One region of the Bradyrhizobium sp. USDA 3364 genome, then DNA from elsewhere that is predicted to be linked to it. Evidence: predicted binding sites of a transcription regulator. Region 1 holds the regulator's gene; each other region holds the start of a gene.
The links. The regulator LexA, encoded in region 1, represses DNA repair genes until DNA is damaged. The targets are predictions, from matches to a motif close to TGTTCNNNNTGTGTTCNG.
Positions count from the first base shown of each region.

Region 2: a site for LexA is predicted at 2,236-2,253, ahead of ACVILL_RS32745 (DUF3072 domain-containing protein). Genes of this name have one in related genera too.
Region 3: a site for LexA is predicted at 1,888-1,905, ahead of uvrA (excinuclease ABC subunit UvrA). Genes of this name have one in related genera too.
Region 4: a site for LexA is predicted at 2,302-2,319, ahead of ACVILL_RS26550 (ImuA family protein). Genes of this name have one in related genera too.

Region 1 covers NZ_JBSRYG010000002.1:7,150,444-7,154,651, forward strand. Annotated here, with positions in the region: gene ACVILL_RS33545 (molybdopterin molybdotransferase MoeA) at 1-1,056, shown strand, start outside; gene lexA (transcriptional repressor LexA) at 1,301-2,005, shown strand; gene ACVILL_RS33555 (hypothetical protein) at 2,260-2,688, shown strand; gene ACVILL_RS33560 (hypothetical protein) at 2,834-3,061, shown strand; gene ACVILL_RS33565 (ComEC/Rec2 family competence protein) at 3,058-4,208, opposite strand, start outside.
Region 2 covers NZ_JBSRYG010000002.1:6,976,416-6,980,623, forward strand. Annotated here, with positions in the region: partial or broken gene ACVILL_RS32730 (ATP-dependent helicase) at 1-1,094, opposite strand, end outside; gene ACVILL_RS32735 (hypothetical protein) at 1,207-1,464, shown strand; gene ACVILL_RS32740 (hypothetical protein) at 1,637-1,891, opposite strand; gene ACVILL_RS32745 (DUF3072 domain-containing protein) at 1,999-2,199, opposite strand; gene ACVILL_RS32750 (hypothetical protein) at 2,315-2,581, shown strand; gene ACVILL_RS32755 (hypothetical protein) at 2,719-2,937, shown strand; gene ACVILL_RS32760 (HAMP domain-containing protein) at 3,128-4,208, shown strand, end outside.
Region 3 covers NZ_JBSRYG010000002.1:6,858,805-6,863,012, reverse strand. Annotated here, with positions in the region: gene ACVILL_RS32105 (outer membrane protein) at 1-630, shown strand, start outside; gene ACVILL_RS32100 (hypothetical protein) at 682-864, opposite strand; gene ACVILL_RS32095 (hypothetical protein) at 785-1,138, opposite strand; gene ACVILL_RS32090 (outer membrane protein) at 1,077-1,736, shown strand; gene uvrA (excinuclease ABC subunit UvrA) at 1,994-4,208, shown strand, end outside.
Region 4 covers NZ_JBSRYG010000002.1:5,641,265-5,645,472, forward strand. Annotated here, with positions in the region: gene ACVILL_RS26540 (inorganic phosphate transporter) at 1-131, opposite strand, end outside; gene ACVILL_RS26545 (UdgX family uracil-DNA binding protein) at 700-2,133, opposite strand; gene ACVILL_RS26550 (ImuA family protein) at 2,390-3,184, shown strand; partial or broken gene ACVILL_RS26555 (Y-family DNA polymerase) at 3,438-4,208, shown strand, end outside.

The DNA.
Region 1 (4,208 bases):
ATGGACGGCTACGCGGTGCGTGCCGCCGATGCGGCTGACCTAAAGGCCCGGCTCAGGGTGATCGGCGAGGTCGCCGCCGGCCGGCCGTTCGAACGGACGGTCGGCGCCGGCGAAGCGGTGCGGATCTTCACCGGTGGCGTGATCCCCGATGGCGCCGACGCCGTCATCATCCAGGAAGACACCCGGACTGACGGCGACCACATCGCAATCACCGAGACGGCAACCGCCGGACGGCACATCCGCCCCGCCGGAGTCGACTTCCGTGAGGGCGACGTGCTGCTCGCCGCCGGCAGCCGCCTCTCCGACCGCGCGCTGTCGCTGGCGGCCGCCATGAACTATCCGGAGCTTGCGGTGCACCGCCGTCCGAAGGTCGCGGTGCTGGCGACCGGCGACGAGCTGGTGATGCCGGGATCAAGGCCCGGTCCCGGCCAGATCGTCTATTCCAACGGCTATGCGCTGCGGGCGCTGGCCCGCGCCGAAGGGGCCGAGACCGTCGATCTCGGGGTTGCCGCCGACACCGTGGACGCGACCACCGCCGGCATCCGCCGGGCCCGCGAGACCGGCGCCGACATCCTGATCACGACCGGCGGCGCCTCGGTAGGCGACCACGACCTGGTCAAGCAGTCGCTGGAGGCCGAGGGCGTCGAGATGGCGTTCTGGCGGATCGCGATGCGTCCGGGCAAACCGATGATGCACGGCCGGCTCGGCGCCATGCGGGTGATCGGCCTGCCCGGCAATCCGGTGTCCTCCTATGTGTGCGCCTTCCTGTTTCTGGCGCCGTTGATTCGGGCACTGAGCGGTCGAAAAACGATTCATCACGCACGCGCGGCCGCGCTGCTCGGCCGCGACCTCGCCGCCAACGACCAGCGCGAGGACTATCTGCGGGCGCGTCTCGAGGCGCGCGAGGACGGCACGTTGATCGCCACGCCCGTGATGCAGCAGGACTCATCGCTGCTCGGGAATCTCGCTGCGGCACGGGCACTTCTCGTGCGTCCGCCGTTTGCGCCGGCCGCGGTCAAAGGATCTGAATGCGAGATCCTGACACTGCCTGAATGAGGCTCTCGCGGGCGCGCCGATTGCGCATCGCCGAACACGTTCACCGGAAATTAAGTGGTTGCGGAACACATATCGAACATATAGTGTCCGTTCATGATTTGTTTCGAGTACTGGTGTCTACAAACGGGAGGCCGCCAGGGAGCGCTTGCAACAAGCACAATGCTCCTGAGGTCAGGCCCGGCCTGCAGGCCCCACTGAAGAGTCTCGGAATCGAACGACGCTATCAACCGGGGGAATACTCGAGATGCTCACGCGCAAACAGTACGAACTTCTGCGTTTCATCAATGAACGTCTGAAAGAGGCCGGCGTACCGCCCTCCTTCGACGAGATGAAGGATGCGCTCGACCTGCGCTCGAAGTCCGGTATCCACCGCCTGATCACTGCGCTGGAGGAGCGCGGTTTCATCCGCCGCCTGCCCAACCGCGCCCGCGCCATCGAGGTCATCAAGCTGCCCGAGCTCTCGGCCGGCGGCGGTAACGGCCGCCGCGGCTTCACGCCGAGCGTCATCGAAGGCACCCTCGGCAAGCGCCCCTCGACGCCGCCGATCGCCGAGGACGACGGCAACCGTCCGGTCGCGGTCCCCGTGATGGGCCGGATCGCCGCCGGTACGCCGATCGAGGCGCTGCAGACCCGCAGCCACACCATCAGCGTGCCGCCCGACATGCTCGGCGCTGGCGAGCACTACGCGCTGGAGGTGCGCGGCGACTCGATGGTCGATGCCGGCATCCTCGACGGCGACATGGCGCTGATCCAGCGCAACGACGTCGCCAACACCGGCGACATCGTGGTGGCGCTGATCGACGAGGAGGAAGCCACCCTGAAGCGCTTCCGCCGCCGCGGTGCATCGATCGCGCTCGAGCCGGCCAACACCGCCTATGAGGTGCGCATCCTGCCGCCGAACCGGGTCCGCATCCAGGGCAAGCTGATCGGCCTTTATCGCAAATACTGAATAGCAAATACTTGCGGCGGCGAGGAACGAGCGAGAGGTCGGATCGTTCCTTTGGAGGATAGCGCAGCAAGCGGCCTGCCCGGTGCGGTCCGATACCTCTCGCGCAGCGTCGCGTGTTTGTGATCGGAGCTGTCTCGGACCAGTCGTACAATCGCCCAGAAACGAGCAGACACTCGTTCGCTATCGTCCACTCTGGTAGAGGCCAATGCCTCAAGGAGAGGCACGGGTCGCTACCTCCAATGAGGAGCCATCCGATGTGTGACTATAGTCTGCACGCCGTGGCATCGCGCCCCGCCATTGTTGGAGAGACGCTGATCACGACGACCTTCCGCGGAACGTCGACCCGCGGCTTTGCTTCGGAGAACGATCCTACTGTCGCGGTCTGCATGCTGCCGGGCACCGAGCTCGCTTTCGCCGAGAACGTTCGCTACGACAGCCGCTGGATCTGGACCAAGACGATGAACTTCCGCGTCGGCGTGTTCAACGAAGTCGAGCCCGACGTTCCTGATCGCCATCACGACGCGGTGGAATTCCCCGACGGCAGCCATGTGCTGGTGACCCAGCTCGTCGAGGGACAGCGCGTCAGCGTGCTGCAATTGCCGGCCCTGCACCCGCCGGTCGAGCAGAAGCCGAAGGTCGTGGAGCGGCGGCCCTCCGCATTCGCGTCGCTGTTTTTGGGTTGAACGCATCGTCGCCGTGGAATGAGCCATTCGGCGGCGAGTGACCTAAGCGATTTCGAGCGACCCCGGACATCCGGTTCCGGGGCGCAGAAGGAGATTTGCGTCGGCGGGCGCCTTGGCGCATCATCGTGCACGGAGGACGTGCGCGGTGGTCGATAAGGTCACATGGCAAAAGGCTGGACGCGTCACGGAACCGGGCCGCTACATGTTCCGGTTCGGCTGGCTGACGGTCACGGCTGACGACCTGAAGGTCTGGGAGCAGTTTCCCGAGGCGGCCTTCACCCTCGTCAAGAAGTCCGACGGCGGCCCAGACTCCGACGAATACCATCTCGGCCTGTTCGAGCTGCCCACGGGCCCCTCACCCGACAACGCCTAATCCTCGCCCTGCAGATCGCTCTCGGCCGGCGTCGCATCGACGGCCGGTCGCGGCGCGGTGGCGGGCACGCGCAACGTGGTCTCGGCCTCGCCGTCGCCGGGAACCGCCGGCGACCACGGCCGGTCGATCCCGCCGGGCTTCACCGCATCGATGGTGTAGCCGTCCCTGCTCCGCCGCAGCACCAGCGCCCCGTGGCGCCGCAGCCGCTCGGCATCGATCACCGAGGCCGCGCAGCCCCGCGGCGCCGGCCGCGCCGTTATGATCAAGCCTGCGCGCTCGCAATCGTCGGCCAGCGCCTCCGGCCGTGTCGCCAGCGCGATGAAGCCGCCGCCGGACCCTTGCGTCACGCAGCCGCTCGGATCGCAGGAGACGCCTTCGCTCAGCGACGCATCGGTGGCGGTCCGCGCATCGGCGTCGGCCGCCAGCCACTCCTTGACCAGGAAAGCATCCTTGGCGCTGTGCATCAGGTGCAGCCGCCCGTCGCCGCCGCGCACCGCGACGTTCCGGCCGTCGGCGGAGATCAGCACGTCCGGCAGCGGCACCCGCACTGCCCAGACCGAGGCCACCGCCAGCAGCATCGCCCCCGACCAGCGTAGCGGCGTGCGCAACAGGCCGAGCAGGATGATGCCGGTGCTCGCCGCGATCAGCGGCCCGACACCGAACGCCGCCATCCGCCCGACTGCGCCCGGCAACGCGGCGACCCATTGCGTCACCAGGATCATCCAGTCGATGCCGAACCCCATGATCGCCCAGAACACGCCGTCGAATCCGAACGGCATGGCGACGAGCCCGAGCAGGCCGGCGGGCATCACGACCGCCGACACCACCGGCATCGCCGCGAGGTTCGCGAGCAGCCCGTAGGGCGTCACGCGGTGGAAATGGAACGCGGCGTAGGGCGTCGTCGCCAGCCCCGCCACCAGCGAGGCCAGCATCAGCATCGTGAGCTCACGCCCGCCCCACAGCGCAACGCGCGCAGTCGCCGAATGGTCGGGCGACGCCAGCAGGTTCGGCAGTCCGATCTGCACCAGCGCCACCAGCCCGAGCGTCGCGGCGAACGACATTTGAAAGCTGGGGTGGACCAGCGCCTCCGGCGCGATCGCGAGCACGATCAGCGCCGCCACCGCCAGCGTGCGGAAGGTGATCGCGC
Region 2 (4,208 bases), 170 kb from region 1:
TTGGCCAGCACCTGCTCGACGATGTAGCGCGCCTGATCGGCCTCATCTCGGATGGTGACGAGCAACGGCTTGCGGGTCGAGGTCCGGTCGGTCCACAGGTTCTTGGTGAAGCGTTCCTTGGCGAGCGAGATCACGCCATTGGCCGCCGACAGGATCGGCTGCGTCGAGCGATAGTTGCGGTCGAGCGTGACGATCTCGGCCGCCGGGCTGAACTGGGACGGGAAGTCGAGGATGTTGCGCACGGTGGCGGCGCGGAACGAATAGATCGACTGCGCATCGTCGCCGACCACGGTGAGCCCGCGCCCCATCGGCTTGAGCGCGAGCAGGATCGAGGACTGCAGGCGGTTGGTGTCCTGATATTCGTCGACCATGACATGGTCGAAGCGGCCGCCGATCTCCTCGGCGAGCGCCGTGTCCGTCACCATCTGCGCCCAGTAGAGCAGGAGGTCGTCGTAGTCGAGCACGTTCTGCCGCTGCTTGGCTTCGACATATTCCGCGAACAACTGCTTCAGCTCGCCGGCCCAGCCGGAGCACCAGGGGAAGAACTGGCCGAGCACGGCCTCGATCGGCATCTCCGCGTTCACGCAGCGGGAATAGATCGCAAGGCAGGTCCCCTTGGTCGGGAACCGGCTTTCGGTGCGGGAGAAACCGAGGTCGTGGCGGACCAGGTTCATCAGGTCGGCGGAGTCCTCACGGTCATGGATCGTGAACGCCGGCTCGAGGGCGATGCGCTCCGCGAATTCGCGCAACAGCCGCGCGCCGATGCCGTGGAACGTGCCGGCCCAGTTCAGTGCGTCGGTCATGATCGAGGCGCGATCGCCGAGCACGCGCCGTGCGATGCGCTCGACGCGGCCGGCCATCTCGGCGGCGGCACGCCGCGAAAAGGTCATCAACAGGATGCGGCGCGGATCGGCGCCGGCGACGATCAGGTGCGCGACGCGATGCGCAAGCGTGTTGGTCTTGCCGGATCCCGCGCCCGCGATCACCAGCAGCGGCGCGCCCACGATGCAATCCTTGCCGACCCCGTGCTCGACGGCGCGGCGCTGCTCGGAATTGAGCGCATCGAGATAGGCCGTGTTGGCAAGATCAGGCACGAATCACCCCCACCAAACGCTAACAGACATTGCGATTCAGTGGAGCCGACGCGCCGGGGCGCGAGCCGAGAAATTAGATTGACATTAACGCCGCGCGGCGCACAACCGCGCCATGGGAGACGTATCCAAATCCGACACGCCGCTGAAGGCGACATTCAAGGTGCGGCTGAACGGCGAGACGGTGACGCTCGCGACCGTCGGTCAGGCTTATAGCTTCATCAGCAATCTCAGCGCCGTCGAATGGATGGAGTTCCGCTCACTGCACGACGATGCCGTGCTTGCGCTGGAACGAGCGGCCGGGAACGGCATGCTGACGGTGCAGGCAACCAACGCGCTGCGGACGCTGTTCGTCCGCGCAAGATTGCTCTGAAAAGGATCTGAAAAAGAAATGGGCCGCCTTGGCCCTCCGAGGCGGCCCGAGAGTCCGGCCGAAGCGCGTTGCGCGTCCGGCCGTCGCGTGTACCGCCGTTACCTTGTTTGCGGCCATAACGAGCAGGCCTTACGAAACGACCGTCGATTCGGCTGTAGCTGCGGCACCACAATCAGGGGCGGGCGTCGTCGACGAGGCGGTCATACACAAGCGCGGACCGGATGTTCATGGTTGCGATCCTCAGATAGCTCGGTTCGCGCATGGCATTGTTGAACATCATGATCGCCGTCTTCCAGTAGCCGCGCTCGCGCTGATCAATATTCAACGTGGACAGGTAGTCGGCGGCGTCACCAACGGTCGCGAGCGTTCGGCCGTCCTTCAGCGTGATCGGGAACGCAAGCGGCGACCGCATCTCCAGCTCCGGCACGTAAGGCTCCCCCAAGGCAAAGCAGCGACAACCAGCAATAGCAGGAACAGCACTAGCTGCGCCGCTATATCAAAGCCTTAAGGGGGTGTCCGGCTGGAGTGGGCGCCTCAGAAAGAGTCCGCGAGCGCGATCTCCGCCTTCAGGGCATCGATGCGCCGTTCGGCTTCCTCGGACGTCAGGTCACGCGCGTACTGGTTCGGTTGGTAGGCCTCCTCGGCAAGGTTCCTCAAGCGCAGCGCCTGGGCACGGGTCATCAGCCCGCCAAGGCGCTCCGCAACCCCGCCAAATCTCACCGCTGCCATGCTCATCGCTCACCTCGCTTGCTGGATCGTGACTTGACAATATGTTCTATTTTTGTTCTAACAAGCCATGGACAATAAAATTAATGAAATTCGTCGGAAGATCAGCATCTTGCGGGCCGAGATGAGCCTGATCGAGGCGTCGATCCGCGACCAGGTCAACCGCGATCTCGATTGCAGCGAAGCGTCGTACCGGCTGATGGCGATGCGCGCCGAAGTGGCCGAACTGATCGGCCGCTGGAAAGCCGCCGGCGGCGGCGAACGTCTGCCGACGGTCCGGGAGCGGCTGAGCCGAAGCTACGGAGATCGCCCGGTCGCGGCCGGCAAGTCGACCCCCGTCAAGTCGGACAAGGCCAGGCCCAAGCCGAGCCACAGTGCGGGGCCGCGGTAACGCCAAGGTGTGATCAGGTCGCCCGACGGACTTGATAAACTATCGTGAGCGCAAATCGGGTTTCGGGGCAGGAACCCGAGCCGCGGGATCGGCATTTTCTTGTGGTGAGAGCCAATACCATAGCATCGCCCAGCGCCATGATCGCCGATCCGACCGCGCCACCGCGGGCATCGATGAATGACGATCGCAGCCCGCTGCTGACGCTGATCTCCTGCGTCAGCTGCATCAGGACGATGCGTCTCGAGAGCAGCTCTCCGGGCAGCGAGGGCAGGGATATTCTTCAGTACCGCTGCGAACAATGCAGCCGCATCGAGCGGGTCCAGTTGGTGCGGCGAAGCTGGCCCGCGGAACGCTAGCACCGTTTCGCGAAAAACTTTCATTCTTGGTTGGAACTTTTGGTTCCATTCACCATTAAGCCACTCGGTTTGCGTCACAAATCGGGGTTATTGCGTTTTCCCGCTTGAATAGATCACGGGCAGTCACTCTTATGGTCACACTGGCGTTTCCGAGTCCGTGGATTCGTGGCCAGCGCGTAGGGGAATTTACATGACCGATCTCGGTTCGTCGCCTCGTCCCCGTGCTGATACACGCCGCGCCCAGTCATCGAACGGAAGCCTCGATTCCTCGCACGATCTGCTGCAGTCCTTGCAGGCGATGCGCGGCGGCGATTTCTCGGTTCGCATGCGTGGCGACTATCTCGGTATCGACGGCAAGATCGCGGACGCCTTCAACGAAATCGCAGCCGCCAACGAGCGCATGGCGCAGCAATTGGCGCGCGTCGGACAGGTCGTCGGCCGCGAGGGACAGACCCGCCAGCGCGTCAATTTCGGCCTCGCCAGCGGCGCCTGGGCCGACATGGAGAGCTCGGTCAACACGCTGATCGACGATCTGCTGTGGCCGACCCGCGAAGTCACCCGCGCCGTCGCCGCGGTGGCGCAGGGCGACCTGCTGCAGACCGTGCAGCTCGACGTCGAGGGCAGGCCGCTGCGCGGCGAATTCCTGCAATCGGCGAACATCGTCAACACGATGATCAAGCAGCTCTCGGTGTTCACCTCCGAGGTCACGCGCGTCGCCCGCGAAGTCGGCACCGAGGGCAAGCTCGGCGGCCAGGCCCAGGTGCCGGAAGTGACCGGCGTCTGGAAGGACCTGACCGAGAGCGTCAACTCGATGGCCAACAATTTGACCGGCCAGGTCCGCAACATCGCCGAGGTGACGATCGCGGTCGCCAACGGCGACCTGTCCAAGAAGATCACGGTCGACGTCCGCGGCGAGATCCTGCAGCTCAAGGAGGCCATCAACACGATGGTCGACCAGCTGCGCTCATTCGCCTCGGAAGTGACGCGCGTCGCCCGCGAGGTCGGCACCGACGGCAAGCTCGGCGGCCAGGCGATCGTTCCCGGCGTCGCCGGCACCTGGAAGGACCTGACCGACTCGGTGAACGCGATGTGCGGCAACCTGACCGCCCAGGTCCGCAACATCGCCAACGTGACCACGGCGGTGGCGCGCGGCGACCTATCGCGCAAGATCACGGTCGACGTCAGCGGCGAAATCCTCGAGCTGAAGGACACCATCAACACGATGGTGGACCAGCTCAACTCGTTTGCCTCGGAAGTGACGCGCGTGGCGC
Region 3 (4,208 bases), 290 kb from region 1:
TATGACTGGAGCGGCTTCTACATCGGTGCCAACGGCGGCTGGGGCTCGAGCCACAATTGCTGGGACCAGGCCCCGGGCGGCACCTTCATCGGCTCGGATGGTTGCCATGACGCGACCGGCGGCGTCGCCGGTGGTCAGATCGGCTATCGCTGGCAGGCCGGCACCTGGGTGTTCGGCCTCGAAGCGCAGGGCGACTGGGCTGACCTGAAGGGCAGCAACAACAGCGCGATCTTCCCCGGCCTCTTCACCAACCAGAGCAAGATCGACGCGTTCGGCCTGTTCACCGGCCAGCTCGGCTACGCCGCCAACAACGTGCTGCTCTACGCCAAGGGCGGCGCGGCGCTGACCGACAACCGCTTCAACACCTACTTCACGCCGACCGGCGTGCTCGCCGGCAGCGCCAGCGACACCCGCTGGGGCGGCACCATCGGCGCCGGCATCGAAGTCGGCTTCGCGCCGAACTGGACCGCCGGTATCGAGTACGACCACCTGTTCATGCAGGACAAGACCTACAACCTCACCACGCCCACCGGCACGCTGTTCAGCAACGTCCGCGACCGCCAGGACGTCGACCTCGTCACCGTCCGCGTGAACTACAAGTGGGGCGGCCCGGTCGTCCCGCGCTACTGATCGCGCGACGCGGATTTACCCAGACCAAAGGCCGGCCTCGCGCCGGCCTTTTTATTTGTGCGGCCGATCAGCCTGCTCGCGGCGCACGAATGAAAACGATCGCTCGAAGCGGAAGGACGGCTCTACACCGTCAAGCTCGCCATCAATTGCCGCTTCAACGCAGCGGGCCCCGTCGTCGCAGCGAATGCTGAGCGCGCCGCCGATCGCGCGCCGCTGCGTTCGCGTCGAAATCAAGAGCCGGCCTCGCGCCGGCTTCTTCGCTGCGTGCGAGCGCGCACCGCTGCGGGACTGTTTTCAGTGCATTGTGGTTTCCCGGATACACAACTTCCGGGATTTCTATGTAGAAGCACGCATACGTCACGCAACACTGCTTTGACGCTCCCTTCAAATGTTCGAAGGGAGACAACGAGAAAATGAGCAAGAAAAACGGGATTTGGACTTTGAAAATCAGGAATGTTTTGCTGGCCTCGGCCGGCATGTTTGCACTGAACGCTTTTGCACCGGCCATGGCTGCTGATATGGCGGCCCGCGCCCCCTACGTGAAGGCTCCGCCGCCGGCCGCGATCTACAACTGGACCGGCTTCTACCTCGGCGGCTTCGGCGGCTATGCCAGCGAGGACTCCGGCAATCCGAAGATGGAAGGCGGCTTCGGCGGCGGCACCATCGGCTACAACTGGCAGGCCGGCAACATCGTGTACGGCCTCGAGGTCGACGCTGCCGGCGGTGACATCGACGCTTCGATTTCCGCGCTGGGCATCACCGCCCGCAGCAAGATCGACTCGCTCGGCACCGTTCGCGGCCGCTTCGGCTTCGCCGTCGACAAGGTGCTGTTCTACGGCACCGGCGGCTACGCCTGGGCCAACAACGAGCTCAGCGTCACCGCGCTCGGCGTGACTGCCTCGCAGAGCAACTTCCACTCCGGCTGGACCGTCGGCGCGGGCATCGAGGCGTTCATCGCCCCGCAGTGGTCGATCAAGGGCGAGTACCTGTATCGCAGCCTCGGCGGCGAGACCTATTTCGGCGTCCCCTCCGCCGACATCAACCTGCACACCGTCCAGTTCGGCGTGAACTATCACTTCGGCGGCCCGATCGTCGCCAAGTACTAAGCTCGACAGTGATCTGACGAGATCGGATCGTTAAGGAAAGGCCGGCCTCGCGCCGGCCTTTTTTGCATCTCGGAACCGGCCCTGCTGACGGCTGCTGCCATCCGGCAAACTATCCGTTGATGGACGCTATTCAGCACTGGAAATTGTCGACCGTTCTTCCTACGTTCCAGTCCTCACACCCCATCGGCGCAAGCTCCCGGCAGCACCGGCGATGCGCGCCCAAAAAGGCGCCCGATCATGCGCCCGGAATTGTCGCTATGGATGAAGTGCTCAAGGCGAAGCGCCAACAGAACGCGGGCTCCTCATCGCGCGCCATCACGATCCGCGGCGCGCGCGAACACAATCTGAAGAACATTGACGTCGAGATTCCCCGCGACAAGCTCGTGGTGTTCACCGGCCTGTCCGGCTCCGGCAAATCCTCGCTCGCGTTCGACACCATCTACGCCGAGGGCCAGCGCCGCTACGTCGAGTCGCTGTCGGCCTATGCGCGGCAATTTTTGGAGATGATGCAGAAGCCGGATGTCGACCAGATCGACGGCCTGTCGCCGGCCATCTCGATCGAGCAGAAGACCACCTCGAAGAACCCGCGCTCCACCGTCGGCACCGTCACCGAGATCTACGACTACATGCGCCTGCTCTGGGCCCGCGTCGGCGTGCCCTATTCGCCGGCCACGGGCCTGCCGATCGAGAGCCAGATCGTCTCGCAGATGGTCGACCGGGTGCTTGCGCTGCCGGAAGGCACCCGCCTCTATCTGCTGGCGCCGGTCGTGCGCGGCCGCAAGGGCGAGTACAAGAAGGAGCTCGCCGAATATCTCAAGAAGGGCTTTCAGCGCGTCAAGATCGACGGCACCTTCTATGAGCTGGCGGAGGCGCCCGCGCTCGACAAGAAATTCCCGCACGACATCGACGTCGTGGTCGACCGCATCGTGGTGCGCCCTGACCTCGCCCAGCGCCTCGCCGAAAGCTTCGAGACCGCGCTGAAGCTCGCCGAGGGCCTCGCCGTGATCGAATACGCCGACGCGCCCGCGGCGGCGGCAGACGAGAAGAAAGACGACAAGAAGAAGACCGCAAAGATCCACGACAAGAGCGGGCCCGAGCGCGTCCTGTTCTCGGAAAAATTCGCCTGCCCGGTCTCCGGCTTCACGATCCCCGAGATCGAGCCGCGCCTGTTCTCGTTCAACAACCCCTATGGCGCGTGCCCGGCCTGCGGCGGCCTCGGCGTCGAGCAGCATATCGACGAGGATCTGGTCATCCCGGACAAGGAGCTGACGCTGCGCAAGGGCGCGATCGCGCCCTGGGCGAAATCGTCCTCGCCCTATTACATCCAGACCCTGACCGCGCTCGGCAAGCACTACAAGTTCACGCTCGACACCAAGTGGAAGGACCTGACCAAGAAGGTGCAGGCCGCGCTGCTGCACGGCTCCGGCGACGACGAGATCAAATTCTCCTATGAGGACGGCGTCCGCTCCTACGACACCAAGAAGCCGTTCGAGGGCGTCATCACCAACATCAATCGGCGCTACCGCGAGACCGAGAGCGAGTGGGCGCGCGAGGAGCTCGGCAAGTATTTCTCCGACGTGCCCTGCGCCGGCTGCAACGGCCATCGGCTGAAGCCGGAGGCGCTGTGCGTCAAGATCGGCGGCAAGCATATCGGCGAGATCTCCGAGCTCTCGGTGAAGCGCGCCGGCGAATGGTTCGAGACCGTGCCGGAAGCGCTGAATGCGCAGCAGAACGAGATTGCGACCCGCATCCTGAAGGAGATCCGCGAGCGGCTGACCTTCCTGCTCGACGTCGGCCTCAATTACCTGACGCTGTCGCGCTCCTCGGGCACGCTGTCCGGCGGCGAGAGCCAACGCATCCGCCTCGCCTCGCAGATCGGTTCCGGCCTGACCGGCGTGCTCTACGTGCTGGACGAGCCCTCGATCGGCCTGCACCAGCGCGACAATGCCCGGCTGCTCGACACGCTCAAGAGACTTCGCGACCTCGGCAACACCGTGGTCGTGGTCGAGCATGACGAGGACGCGATCCGCCTTGCGGATTACGTGCTCGACATCGGGCCCGGCGCCGGCATGCATGGCGGCCACATCGTTGCCGAAGGCACGCCCGACCAGATCATGCGCAACCCGAAATCGCTGACCGGCAAGTATCTGACCGGCGAGCTTTCGGTCCCGATCCCCGACCGGCGGCCGCCGAACCACCGGCGCACCATCAAGGTCGTCAACGCCCGCGGCAACAATCTGAAGAACGTGTCGGCCGAGATCCCGCTCGGCCTGTTCACCTGCGTCACCGGCGTCTCCGGCGGCGGCAAGTCGACCTTGCTGATCGACACGCTCTACAAGTCGATCGCCCGCAAGCTCAACAACGCCAGCGAGGGTGCCGCCCCGCACGACCGCATCGAGGGTCTGGAGCACATCGACAAGATCATCGACATCGACCAGTCGCCGATCGGCCGCACGCCGCGCTCCAACCCCG
Region 4 (4,208 bases), 1.5 Mb from region 1:
GCAACGAACAGCAGCGCGGCCGCGACCACGCCCATATAAATAATCCCCGTCATAGGGTGGAAGCCCTTGTCGAGGTCCGGCCCCTTTTTCAAGGCGGGCTCGATCGATCCGGGTAACGCCATATCGCTCATGGTAAACTCCTGTCCCAATGCGTGCGATTTTGCGCGATGCATATGACAAGCAATTGAAATCCGCCGCGTGAAATGAGCTTGCGCCCCTCGCGGTGGAGGTGCGGGCCGAATTTTTGTGCAACGCGTTGAAGGCGCACGAGACCTCGCGGTCTCGTGGCAATCTTCGGCAACAATGGGTCACCGATCGGGACGGAAACGTGCCGCCCGCGTTTCGCGGGGCGAGACATTGTGGGAATGAGGCCACAGCCACGGCCGGGCCATGCTTGGTGACCGTGACATGAATGCTGCGGGAGGCGACGCTGGAGCCGCAGTACCGCGAGACGGCAGGGCGTGGTCGCGCGAGCGGAGAGATCGTGGGCGGAGAGATGAGGTGGCGCGCCGCACGATCGGGGCTAGCAAACCGCGCAGCGCGCCCGCCTCAGGGTACGTCATGGCGTGAACATGACGCCCGATACCTGCGGAACACGTCACAGTACCACGGATCAATTAAAGGTTGTAGGCATTTGTCAGCGATTAGAACAATTTCACGTTGAAGTGTGGTTCCCGGGTTCCGTTGGTTTTGCGGAGCTCAAGCCGCGCGGGCCGAGCGGCGGAGCTGGCTCGCCGCGATTTTGAGGTCGTCGATAAAGCGCTGATATTCCAGCGCCTTGGCTTTTTCGTCAGGCAGCCGCAACAGATAGGATGGGTGCACGGTGACGAGCACCTTGGTTCCGTCGTAGTCGATCAGCTGGCCGCGGTTCTTGTTGATCGGTGTGATCTTGCCGAGCACGCTGTGTGCCGCAGTGGCGCCGAGCGCTACCACGAGCTCCGGCTTGATGACTGCCAGCTCGCGCTCGTACCACTGACGGCAGGCGCGGATTTCCGGCGTGTTCGGCTTCTGGTGCAGCCGGATCTTGCCGCGCGACACGAATTTGAAATGCTTCACAGCGTTGGTGATGTAGACCTTGCCGCGCGCGATGCCGGCTTCCTCGAGCGCGCGGTCGAGCATCTGTCCGGCCGGTCCGACGAAGGGATGGCCTGCGAGATCTTCCTTGTCGCCGGGCTGCTCCCCGACCAGCATCAGCGTCGCGCCTTGCGGCCCTTCGCCGAACACGGTTTGGGTTGCGTCCTTCCACAGCGGGCAGGCGCGGCAATCCGCGGCCTCATCGCGCAGGGCCGCAATGGTGTCGCGCACCTGTGCATCCTGGGTTTGCTTGCGGGCCATTGGTTCGTCCTGCCGCTGCTGCGGCGCGGCCGCCTTGCGTGCGATGAAGGGGCCGCTGGTCATGCGCATGGCGTCTTCGATCAAGGGCTTAATGATCGAGTCCTCGGGCAGGTTCCTCCAATAGGCCTGCGGCATCTCCATCAATTTCAGCCGTGCAGAATTGGAGAAGCCGTTGTCGTGACGCCGCCAGGCCTCCTCGAGCCGATCCTCGCTCGGCACCTCGGATTTGGCGACGCCCGGCGTGATCGAGATCGCGTGCCCGTCCCAATGGGCGCAGACGTCGGGAGTGAGGATCGACCACGGCATGTCGGCGAAGCGGCCGGCGAAGAAAGGTGCGGCGAGCTCGACGATGCGATGCTCCGGCTCGAACCAAGCGACGTAGTGTGCCGTCCGCTCGCGCCCGATCTCGCGGAAGCGGAGATGCGCGTGCATCCTGTCGATGTCGCAATAGACCGCGCGCGCCATCGCGTGGACCTCGGCGACATCGGGATCGTCAGTCGTGCCGAGCAGGTCGTGCTGGCTGCGCAGCCGCCACAGCAGGCGATAGAGCAGGGCGAAGCGCTCGTCATTACGATGCAGGATCGCGGTCTTTGCGAGCTCGACGAATTTGGCTGGGACGTTGAACTTCGCCTGCGGCGTGTCAGGCAATTCATTGACGCAGGATGCCGGCGACAATTCGTCGTCGCGGCGGATTGTCCACGTGACCTCCGCAGGCTCCACGTCATTCAGTGCCAGTCGCCGCGCGGCTTTGCGCCAGCCTTCGAAATCGGTGTCGTTGTCGAGCACGATGATACGCATGCGATTGCTCCGTTTCCGTCCTGCCGTCATTTTCGAGGCGAGCGCGCCTGACACTTGCGGAAGATCACGGCCCGTCCGGTTCAGCGGCCGCTGAATCCCATTGATTCCACTCATGAATCACTGAGCTCACCAATCCGATTGACTCCGCGGGCCCTGTTAGCTTTATATTAGAACATATCATGAACAAATGAGCCAGTCCCTGGTTCGTGTTCAGACCAGTGACGGCCTCAAATTTTGCTTGGAAGGAGCGGCGCATATGAATGGCGCACGCATGGGTACGCTTGCGTCTCTGCGCGGCAGCATCGCGCGCATCGAGGCGCCATCGGAGGCGGCGATGCCGAACCGCATCGCGCTTGGCCACACCAGCGCCGACGCGATGCTGCGCGGCGGGCTTGCGCCGGCTGTGCTGCACGAGGTGTTCGCCGCCGGCCATCAGGGCGGTGCTGCGACCGGCTTCATCGCGGGGCTTGCCGGACGGATATCGGCGCGCAAGCCGCTGGTCTGGGTACGGCAGGATTTTTCCGATCGCGAGAATGGCGCGCTGTCGATGCGCGGGCTCGCCGAACTCGGCCTCGATCCGCGCCTCCTGGTCACGGTGCGCGCCGCCGATGTCGATGCCGCAATGCGCAGCGCGGCCGACGCGCTCGCCTGCGATGCGCTCGGCGCTGTCGTGCTCGAAGTCTGGGGTCCTGCGCGCCAGCTCGATCTCGTCGCCAGCCGTAAATTGACCTTGGCCGCGCAAGCCTCAGGCGTCACCGCGCTGGTGCTGCGGATCGCGGCCACGCCAATTCCCTCGACCGCGGAGACGCGCTGGATCGTGCGCGCGGCCCATTCACCGCCCGGCAATGCCGCCAGCACCTGGGGCGCGCCGCGCTTCGAGGCCGAACTCGTGCGCAATCGTCATGGCCCGGTCGGGCGATGGATCATGGAATGGAAATGTGATGAGTGCCAATTCAGTGAACCATCGGCGTATCCTCAGCCTGTGGCTGCCACGTCTGCCCATCGACCGCATCAAGCGCAAGCTCGCGCAGGACATCGCCTCGCAAGCTGATGGGCAAGGCAACGTCTCTCCGCCTGACACACGGGAGGTAGCTGAACCTTCAAGTGAGGTGAGCACATTGGCAGGGCTCTCTCCCCCCTTGCGGGGGAGAGTTGGAGAGAGGGGTGGCCACGAGCACCGCCCGGGCGGCTCACCCCTCTCCCTAACCTCGAGAGCGAGCTCCGCTCGCCTCGGACCCCGCAAGGGGGGAGGGAACCCATCCGTCCATGCGTCCCTTACGAACGAGGCGAAGCAAGCAGAACTCCCCAGCGTCGTGGTGGCAAAAGACCACAACGCGATCCTGCTGCATGCGATCGACGAGGCCGCGGTGCGCGCCGGGCTGTCGATCGGGCTGCCGCTCGCCAATGCACGGGCGATCTGCCCGGAGCTCACGGTCTACGACGCCGATCCGGCCGCCGACCTGAAGACGCTGAACGACATCGCCGACTGGTGCGACCGCTTCACGCCGCTGGTCGCGCTCGATCCGCCTTACGGACTGTTCCTCGACATCACTGGCTGCGCGCATCTATTCGGCGGCGAGCACGCGCTGTTGCAGATCGTGATCAATGCACTGCGCCGGCGCGGCTTTGCCGTCAGCGCGGCCATCGCCGGCACCTCGACCGCGGCGCGCACGCTGACGCGTTATGCCTCGGGGCAGATCGTCGCCAATGGCGTGGAAGCGGCGGCCGTCGGTCCGCTGCCGGTGTCGGCGCTCGGCGCCGATGCCACGATCACCACCGGCCTGCGCCGCGCCGGCCTGAAGACCATCGGCGATGTCGCCTCGCGCGCGCCGCATGAAATCTCGGCGCGGTTCGGTGCGGCTTTCACCACCTTGCTCTCCCACGCGCTCGGGCAGGGCGATGCCCCGATCAGCCCGCGCAAGCCGCTGCCCGATTACATCGTCGAGAAGCGCTTTCCCGAGCCGATCGCGACCGACACCGTGATCGCGCTGACGCTCTCGAGCCTTGCCAAAATGCTGGTTGCGGCGATGGACAAGCAGGGCAAGGGCGCAAGGCAACTGGAGGCGAGCTTCTTC